Regions from separate parts of the Rhizobium sp. Root491 genome, predicted to be linked through region 3. Evidence: predicted binding sites of a transcription regulator. Region 3 holds the regulator's gene; each other region holds the start of a gene.
What was found. The regulator LexA, encoded in region 3, represses DNA repair genes until DNA is damaged. The targets are predictions, from matches to a motif close to TGTTCNNNNTGTGTTCNG.
Positions count from the first base shown of each region.

Region 1: ASD46_RS08620 (ImuA family protein) is a predicted target of LexA. The motif match lies at 1,308-1,325, and genes of this name have one in related genera.
Region 2: uvrA (excinuclease ABC subunit UvrA) is a predicted target of LexA. The motif match lies at 1,034-1,051, and genes of this name have one in related genera.
Region 4: ASD46_RS21020 (ATP-dependent helicase) is a predicted target of LexA. The motif match lies at 1,209-1,226, and genes of this name have one in related genera.

Region 1 is NZ_LMFF01000003.1:218,217-220,420, forward strand. It holds gene ASD46_RS08605 (SDR family NAD(P)-dependent oxidoreductase) at 1-440, opposite strand, end outside; gene ASD46_RS08610 (winged helix-turn-helix transcriptional regulator) at 522-914, shown strand; gene ASD46_RS08620 (ImuA family protein) at 1,384-2,118, shown strand; partial or broken gene ASD46_RS08625 (Tn3 family transposase) at 2,181-2,204, shown strand, end outside.
Region 2 is NZ_LMFF01000016.1:48,338-50,541, reverse strand. It holds gene uvrA (excinuclease ABC subunit UvrA) at 1-900, opposite strand, end outside; gene ASD46_RS18735 (single-stranded DNA-binding protein) at 1,166-1,741, shown strand; gene ASD46_RS18730 (HPP family protein) at 1,808-2,204, opposite strand, start outside.
Region 3 is NZ_LMFF01000001.1:57,434-59,637, reverse strand. It holds gene ASD46_RS00305 (glutathione S-transferase family protein) at 1-214, opposite strand, end outside; gene lexA (transcriptional repressor LexA) at 654-1,376, opposite strand; gene ASD46_RS00295 (VOC family protein) at 1,588-2,204, shown strand, end outside.
Region 4 is NZ_LMFF01000017.1:192,271-194,474, forward strand. It holds gene ASD46_RS21010 (LacI family DNA-binding transcriptional regulator) at 1-84, opposite strand, end outside; gene ASD46_RS21015 (prolyl oligopeptidase family serine peptidase) at 295-1,032, opposite strand; gene ASD46_RS21020 (ATP-dependent helicase) at 1,320-2,204, shown strand, end outside.

The DNA of each region.
Region 1 (2,204 bases), on a different contig from region 3:
TAATCCGAGTAGCCGGCGTTCCCGGCTATGGACCCGACGAGGACGACCGAGCCGCCTTCTGTCATTGCGGGAAGAGCTGCCTGGAGGCCGAACACCATCCCTCGAACGTTGACGTCGAAGTGGCGGTCGAAGTGCTCCGGCGTTATCTCGGCGATCTGCGAAGGCTCGGAAAGACCTGCATTCAAAACAAGGGCGTCGATACGACCGTAGGCTTTGCGCACTTTCTCGACAACGACGATCATGTCTTCCGGAGAGCTTGCGTCAGCGAGAATGCCGACCGTGCCATTGCCGATGCGTTTGGACGCCTTGTCAGCATCTTCAGCTCTACGACTGGTGATGAAGACAGTTGCGCCTTCGGCAGAAAGTCGCTCCGCAATCGCCAGCCCAATACCCTTCGCGCCGCCAACAACCAGAGCCACTTTGTTGTTCATTCGAGCCATCGTAAATCCTTTCACTGAATGGTCTCGTCATGATATACGATGGATATCTGATATCAATTACGCACCTGGAATAGCCTAGATATGGACGAGTATACCGACCTGGAAGCCCTCTCTCATAGCGCACTCTGCAACATGCCGCAGGTTCGCCCGGTGCTGGACAAGATCGCCGATAAATGGACGATTATGATCCTGACAGTGATCTGTCCGAAACCAGCGCGCTTCAACGAACTCAAAAGGCGTCTCGATGGGATCACGCACAAGGCTCTGGCCGACGCTTTGAAGAGGCTTGAGCGGAACGGCCTTGTCACGAGGACGGTGCTCCCAACGCAGCCGATCGGCGTGGAATATGCAATCACTCCGCTAGGCCATTCCCTGCGTGAGCCGTTTGAAGCACTGTGTGCGTGGGCAGCAGCCAATGCCGACAAGGTCGAGGCGGCCACGCAACACTACGACAACACCGGAAATCGTCGTTGACGGCGTCGCTGTGTCCGCTCCTAGCTCTTCAGAGACTGAGGTCTTGGCCCTCTTCGGCCCAATCAGCCATTCAGGAAGAGATTGGTAGCGGACCGTTCTTGGGCGTCGCCGATGGAGCCTAAATCGATAAAGCGCCGATCGCCAGTCACACAAAATTTGAGGGAGAGCTGAGTTCGAAGCAACTGTATCTGCATAATTGGGACGATGCGCTTGTCGTGTCGCAACCCCGCGTTTCGGTCCGCAAGGAAACCGGGGGTATTGTGATTAAATGAGTCGATGGAGTTACTTGGCTGAAATCCGCCTAGACCTCTGATTCGTCTCATCATTTGCGTGACATCGCTTTAGCGGAACCTAAATTACCGCCCTGAGACCGGCTTGACTCTTTCAACGGGGCGGAACAAAAGAGGAACGTCAACAATTTTCGGGGACGTGAAGTCCATGCAACGCGAGCCGGGGAGGTCCGTGAACGATGTCGCGCACCACCAGCCCTCGGGTCATCGAGGAACTCAGAGATCGTATCGCCCACCTTGAGGGGAGTGCGGCGAAAAAGGCCATCGTGCTACCCTTCGGTATCAGCGAGATGGATGAGCGGCTGCCAGGTGGTGGCCTGCCTTATGGTGCCCTGCATGAGATTGCGGGTGGCGGCGCCGGTACGGTGGACGGAGCCGCGGCTGCATTGTTTGCCGCCGGCATTGCCGCGCGCTCGAAAGGCAAGGTCCTTTGGTGTCTGACGAGACCTGATCTCTTTTTCCCCGCTATCGCCCAAGCAGGCCTGCATCCCGATCGCGTGATCTTTTGCGAGGGTGACAAGGAGGAAGACGTCCTTGCTTCCATGGAAGAAGGGCTTTCCTTCGGGGGATTGGCAGCAGTGGTCGGGGAACTGGTTCGATTGCCGATGGTGGCATCCCGGCGGCTGCAGCTGGCTGCTGAAAAGACAGGCACCATGGGGCTCGTTGTCCGCAGGTGGCGGCGACAGACGGAGGCGTCGGACTTCGGCAATCCGACAGCCTCGACGACACGATGGAGGGTAAGCGTGCTGCCGTCGGAGGCGTTGCCAGTCGCGGGCGTTGGCCGCCCAAGATGGGGTCAGAACAAGAGCAGTCCGAAATCGTACGCTAAGGCCGAACGAAGCATGAACAATGCCGTAGTTCTGATTTTGGATGTTCGATCTCTGTGGATTGCCATCGATATTCGCTGGTTTTGATTTCTCTGTCCGGCCCGACTCGACAACGCTAAGCGCAGATTGGTTATGAATGGAGTCGGGCTATGGCAAAGCGCAAGCTTCTCAAA
Region 2 (2,204 bases), on a different contig from region 3:
GGTGGGGCAGGCGCCGAAGGGATTGTTGAAGGAGAAAAGCCGGGGCTCGATTTCCGGGATGGTGAAGCCGGAGACCGGGCAGGCGAATTTTTCCGAAAACAGCATACGCTCGTGAGTCTCATTGAGCGATTTGTTTGCGGAGCCGCCAGCCGAGGTTTCTTCCGGCGGCAGGGGCTTGTCGGCAAATTCGGCCACTGCCAACCCGTCGGCGAGCTTGAGGCAGGTCTCGAGACTGTCGGCAAGGCGTGCTGCCATATCCGGGCGCACGACGGCGCGGTCCACCACCACATCGAGATCGTGTTTGTACTTCTTGTCGAGGACGGGAACGTCAGCGATCTCGTAGAACTGGCCATCCACCTTGACGCGCTGGAAGCCCTTCTTCATCAGCTCGGCGAGTTCCTTTTTATATTCGCCTTTGCGGCCGCGCACGATCGGCGCGAGAATATAAAGGCGCGTGCCTTCCTCGAAGGCAAGAATACGGTCGACCATCTGGCTGACCGTCTGGCTCTCGATCGGCAGGCCCGTCGCCGGCGAGTAGGGCACGCCGACACGCGCAAACAGCAGGCGCATATAGTCGTAGATTTCCGTGACCGTGCCGACCGTGGAGCGCGGGTTCTTCGAGGTGGTTTTCTGCTCGATGGAAATCGCCGGGGAAAGACCCTCGATGCGGTCTACATCCGGCTTCTGCATCATTTCGAGGAACTGGCGCGCATAGGCCGAGAGGCTCTCGACATAACGGCGCTGGCCCTCGGCATAGATTGTGTCGAAGGCAAGCGACGACTTGCCCGAGCCGGAGAGCCCGGTCATGACGATCAGCTTGTTGCGCGGTAGATCCAGATCGATACCCTTGAGGTTATGCTCACGGGCACCACGGATGGAAATCGTCTTCAGTTCACTCATGATAAAGCTCGGACAAAATTAACAGGCCTGATGGCGGCGCGTCCTTATGTAGTGACGCAACCGGACGTGTCGAGGTTTATTCCCTATCGATCGATGGCTTTTCGGCTCACTTGACTCGAATTTCGTGATTTAATAGAACAAAAAAGGAACAAATTGCAAGTGCGAATATACTCTCTGAGAAAGTCGGGATTATTCGCTGTGGATTGTTCCCCGTTGCGGTGCCCTTTGCGGGCGGCGATGGTTATTGTGTGCGGGATTTTTTGAAATGCAATTGCCGGTCACGATGGCTGGCGGACAGGATGACGAGATGGCTGGTAGCGTAAACAAGGTAATTCTGATTGGGAACGTTGGCGCCGATCCCGAAATTCGCCGGACGCAGGACGGCCGTCCGATCGCCAATCTGCGTATCGCCACCTCAGAGACGTGGCGGGACCGCAACAGCGGCGAGCGCAAGGAAAAGACAGAATGGCACACGGTCGTCGTTTTCAACGAAGGTCTGTGCAAGGTTGTCGAACAATATGTGAAAAAGGGCGCCAAGCTCTACATTGAAGGCCAGCTGCAGACGCGCAAGTGGCAGGACCAGACCGGTAACGACCGTTACTCCACCGAAGTGGTACTGCAGGGCTTCAACTCCACGCTGACGATGCTCGACGGTCGCGGCGAAGGTGGCGGCGGCAGCCGCAGCGGTGGCGACATCGGCGGTGGAGATTATGGCAGCGGCGGCGGTAACTACGGTGGCGGTTACGACCAGCAGCCGGCGGCCCGCGGCGGTGCCTCGCGTGGCGGCAGCCAGCCTTCCGGCGGCTTCTCCAGTGACATGGACGACGATATCCCGTTCTGATCGGGACCGTGATTGACGGGGCGGGAGCCGGTCGAAACCGGTTGCCCGCTTCAAGGTCGCGAAGACCTATGCCGCGGCTTTGTCCGCCAGCATCGCAACCATGACATCGGACTGCGAAAGAATACCCACCATCTTGCCGTTGGCGTCGATCACTGGCAGGTAATGCAGCCCTTCCTCCGCAAAGCGGATGATTGCTTCCTCGATCGCCGTTTCCGGCTGCACGGTTCTAACAGGCGATGTCATGATATCCTTGACTGTATCGTTGGGTGCGCTTGTGCCTGAGAGAATAAGGCGCAGGCGCTGCAGGAAACCGATTGAAGGGCGGCCGTTTCTCCAGCTAGCCTTTTCAAGAAAATCCGTCTGAGTGACGATGCCAAGGATTTCGGCCCTGTCGTTGGTCACGGGCAGCGCCTTGAAATGGTGGTTGCGCATCAGTGAATGGGCGTGGCGCAGGCTATCATCC
Region 3 (2,204 bases):
CAAGATATTCGACGATCGAAAGCGTTTCCCAAACCGTCATGCCCTCGTCGACTAGGCAGGGCACCTTGCCTGTCGGCGAAAAGGAGGAGAAGGAGACGCCTTCGCCGAACGGAATGAGCTTTTCATCAAAGGCGATACCGAGCGTGCGCATCAATACCCACGGCCGCAGCGACCATGAAGAATAGTTCTTGTTGGCTATATAAAGATCGTACATGGCGTATCTCCCGGATATGACGCGTATTTCTACACCTGCCAAGCGTTCACGGAATATCGAAAATTATCCATGGCTCCCATAAACGCCGTTGATGAATGGTGATGTGGGGCCGCTGAGAGCGCGCCTTGCGATAAGTCACCCTTTGGTGACGACTAAAACTGACTGCGCAACACGACAGAACAACGTCGCTAAAAAACAGCGGATGGGATCGCTTCGACAATTACAGCGAGCAGCCCATTCGCCACCACGCCTGTAGCGAAACCGAAGCATCTTTATGGAGCAGGAACTTAGTTTGGAAAGGGCAACGCGCACAGGCTGAATGGCGCATATGTTCGTGCACCCGCTAAAGCACGCCACGTTTGGAAACAGCCAAACCATATATAGGCGCCATCTTCACGATGACGCCTATTGTAAAGTGAATACGTTCGGTTTGATAAGATCAATGGTAGCGGCGGATCAGCCCCACCAGTTTGCCCTGAATTTTCACCCGGTCGGGCCCGAAGATACGGGTCTCATAGGCTGGGTTTGCCGCCTCGAGCGCAATGGAGGCTCCCTTGCGGCGGAAGCGCTTCAGCGTGGCTTCCTCGTCATCCACCAGAGCCACAACGATATCCCCGGGATTGGCGGTGTTGCCGTTGCGGATGATGACTGTGTCGCCGTCGAAAATGCCGGCCTCGATCATCGAATCACCCTTGACCTCAAGAGCGTAATGTTCGCCCGTGCCAAGCATGTCTACTGGCACGGCCACATCATGGGTGTTGTTCTGGATGGCGGAAATCGGCACGCCCGCAGCGATGCGGCCCATGACCGGCACGGTGACAGCCCCGCCCAGATCATTGGCCGGCGTCTTGGGGGCAGGGGCCGGTTCCGGCGTCTTGGGCTTGCCAAGGCTGCCTTCGATAACGCTCGGCGAAAAGCCGCGCTGCGGCCTTGCACCCGGCGTATAAGCCTCGGGCAGCTTGATGACTTCCAGCGCCCGGGCTCTATTCGGTAGCCGACGAATGAACCCGCGCTCTTCGAGAGCGGTTATCAGGCGGTGGATGCCGGATTTCGAAGCAAGATCGAGTGCGTCCTTCATTTCATCGAAGGAGGGCGGCACGCCGGACTCTTTCATTCGTTCATGAATGAAGAGAAGCAATTCCTGCTGTTTGCGCGTGAGCATGAGGAAAACACCCTTTAGAATCGTAGTGGAAGTCGCGAAACAAATACAGAACGAACACTATATGTTCCATATGTGTTCTGCAATCCCCTAAAATTTCGTGAAGGTGCCATCTGTTGCTGTGATGATTTGCCTCATAGCACGCAATTGTGCTTTTGTGCGGTCGAAACCGTCCCGGCATGCTCCGGGCGGAAGGCCAGCAGGATACATTTTCATGACGAAACCCTATAGCGTTGACCATCTCGTTTTGCCCGTGGAAGTCATAGGCGTCGCCGTGAAGCGCCTCGTCAGTCTTGGCTTTACGGTTGCGCCGGAGGCTCTGCATCCTTTCGGCACCCAAAATGCCTGCGTATTTTTCGCCGATGGCACCTATCTGGAGCCGCTCGCAATTGCTGATCCGGCTAAATATAATGCGTCAATAGAGAGGGGTGATGTGTTCACTGGCAGGGATGTGGCCTTCCGGCAACGGGACGGGCAGGAGGGTTTTTCGGCTCTTGTCGCCAGGACTGAAGACGCCTTGGTTGACCATGAGCGGTTTCGGGCAGCCGGCCTTTCGGCGGGCGATGTTTTCGAGTTTTCGCGGCCTGTTCGGATGCCGGATGGCTCGCAAGGCGAGGCGGCGTTCCGGCTTGCTTTTGCTGCAAGCGGGGCGGCCGCGGATTTCTTTTTGTTCAGTTGTCAACGGGTTCAAGCCCTTCCGGGCGATCGCACCATGCTGGAGCGCCACGCCAATGGTGTCACCGGCCTGAGTGAAATCGTCCTGTTTTCCGGCGGCAATATGAAGGTGGCGGGCCTGATCGAGACAGTGTTTGGCTGTGAAGGCAAAAGGTC
Region 4 (2,204 bases), on a different contig from region 3:
GTTCAGAACAAGCGATACTGTTGCCTGACTGACGCCGGCAAGCTTCGCAATATCGTTCTGAGTAAGGCGTTTATGGCTGGTCACGCAATGCCCTCCCCGACATTCGTTGATTGCTAATACGTATTAGCTGTTAATGCGTATTAGCACGACCGCCCTACTCGGTGTCAAGAGGGGAAACACACGCTTGCGGAGAGATGTTTTGACGAAGGCTTATAACGTGGCCAGCCCGGCCTTATGACGGCCGCGCTGGGTTATGGGCTTTCATACCATCGGTAAATGGTGCCCGCTGGGGGTTCAGGGTGCCGAAGGCGTCTTTGCGTCTGCAAGCTTTTGCTGGAGAAGCCAGGTCCACATCGCCTCATCGCCGAGCACTTTTGCTTCCACCTCTTCATGGTTCGTATCTTCAAAAACCGTCAGCCGCACATTACGTTTCAGTTCCTGGAGACGCTGAACGAGGACAACAGTATCGGACAAAGGGATCACCTCGTCCCTTGAGCCGTGAAAGGCCCAGAAGGCTGTCTTTTCATTGGTGCGGTTGAGGTAATGGCGGATGCCGCCACCGGCAATTGGGACGACCGCAGCAAAAGTTTGTGGAAACTGCTCGGCCATTGACCAGGCGCCGAACCCTCCCCGGCTATATCCAATCAGATAGATACGGCTGCGGTCCACCCGATGATCCGCCACAACGGAAGCCAGGACGCTTTCGACGCGCTCGATCGGATAAAGCAGTTCCTCACTCGGATTTTGTGGCGAAAACACCATGAAAGGAGAATCACGGCCCCCTTCGATCAATTTTGGCAGACCGCTGCGGCGCAGCTTTTCGACGTCGCTCCCGCCCTGATCGCCGCCATGCAGCCAGACCACGAGAGGATAGGTTTTGTCCGAACCGGCATAGTCTTTGGGCGTATAAAGCAGATAATTGATATCCGACGCGATCGTGGCGTCAGACCTCATGGCCTTCTGCTCGGCAAACGCAAATGTCGATGTGGCCAGTGCCGCAACAGCGATCAGGCATAGTTTCAGATGCTTCATGCTTTTGTCCTCCCAACAAACACGTCTTCCAAGACGCGACTGGTGAACTCATCAGCCGCCGGGTTGGTTCAGTGGTTTGAAAAGCATGCCGGTCAACACGCCATGCGGAACCCGATTGAGGCTGCGAATATCGATCAGCCAGGTTTGTCCACCGCAGTGTGTAGGACAGAGACATGCGTTCATTATTTGTTCTGGCCTGCTGTTTGAGTTTTTGCTAATCATTGCAACAAGAGTGCTTTTGAAAAATGCCGTCGTCGTGCGGATAGGCAAATATCAAGGATGCAGGCATGGCGGTTGCCTATCTGGACAAACTGAACGAGCAGCAACGCAAGGCCGTGGAACATGGCGTTGGGCCTTCAGGCGGACACACGGCGGGACCGTTGCTGATTATCGCCGGTGCCGGTTCCGGCAAGACCAATACGCTGGCGCACCGGGTGGCGCATCTGATCGTCAATGGCGCCGATCCTCGCCGCATCCTGCTGATGACGTTTTCACGGCGTGCCGCTTCCGAAATGTCGCGTCGTGTCGAGCGTATCTGCAAGCAGGTCATCGGCGCCAACGCCGGAGCCCTCACGGATGCGATGGCCTGGTCCGGCACGTTTCACGGGATCGGCGCGCGCCTCTTGCGAATCTATGCGGAACAGATTGGACTGGACGTGGATTTCACGATCCACGACCGCGAAGACAGCGCTGATCTGATGAACCTTGCCCGACACGAGCTGGGTTTTTCCAAGACCGAGAGCCGTTTTCCGACAAAGGGCACCTGCCTTGCGATCTATTCGCGCGCCGTCAATTCACAAACGCCGCTGAAAGAAATCCTGCGCCAGCACTATCCATGGGTGTCCAGTTGGGAAGAAGAGCTCAAGCAATTATTCGCCGCCTATGTCGAGGCCAAGCAGGCCCAGAACGTTCTCGATTACGACGATCTTCTGCTCTACTGGGCCCAGATGGTCAGCGATCCCGACCTTGCAGGCGATATCGGCAATCGTTTCGACCACGTGATGGTCGACGAATATCAGGATACCAACCGGCTGCAGGCCGCGGTGCTGATGGCACTGAAGCCGGGCGGTCGCGGGTTGACCGTGGTGGGTGACGATGCCCAGTCGATCTATTCGTTCCGGGCAGCAACGGTGCGCAATATCCTTGATTTTCCGGCATCTTTCAGCCCGGCT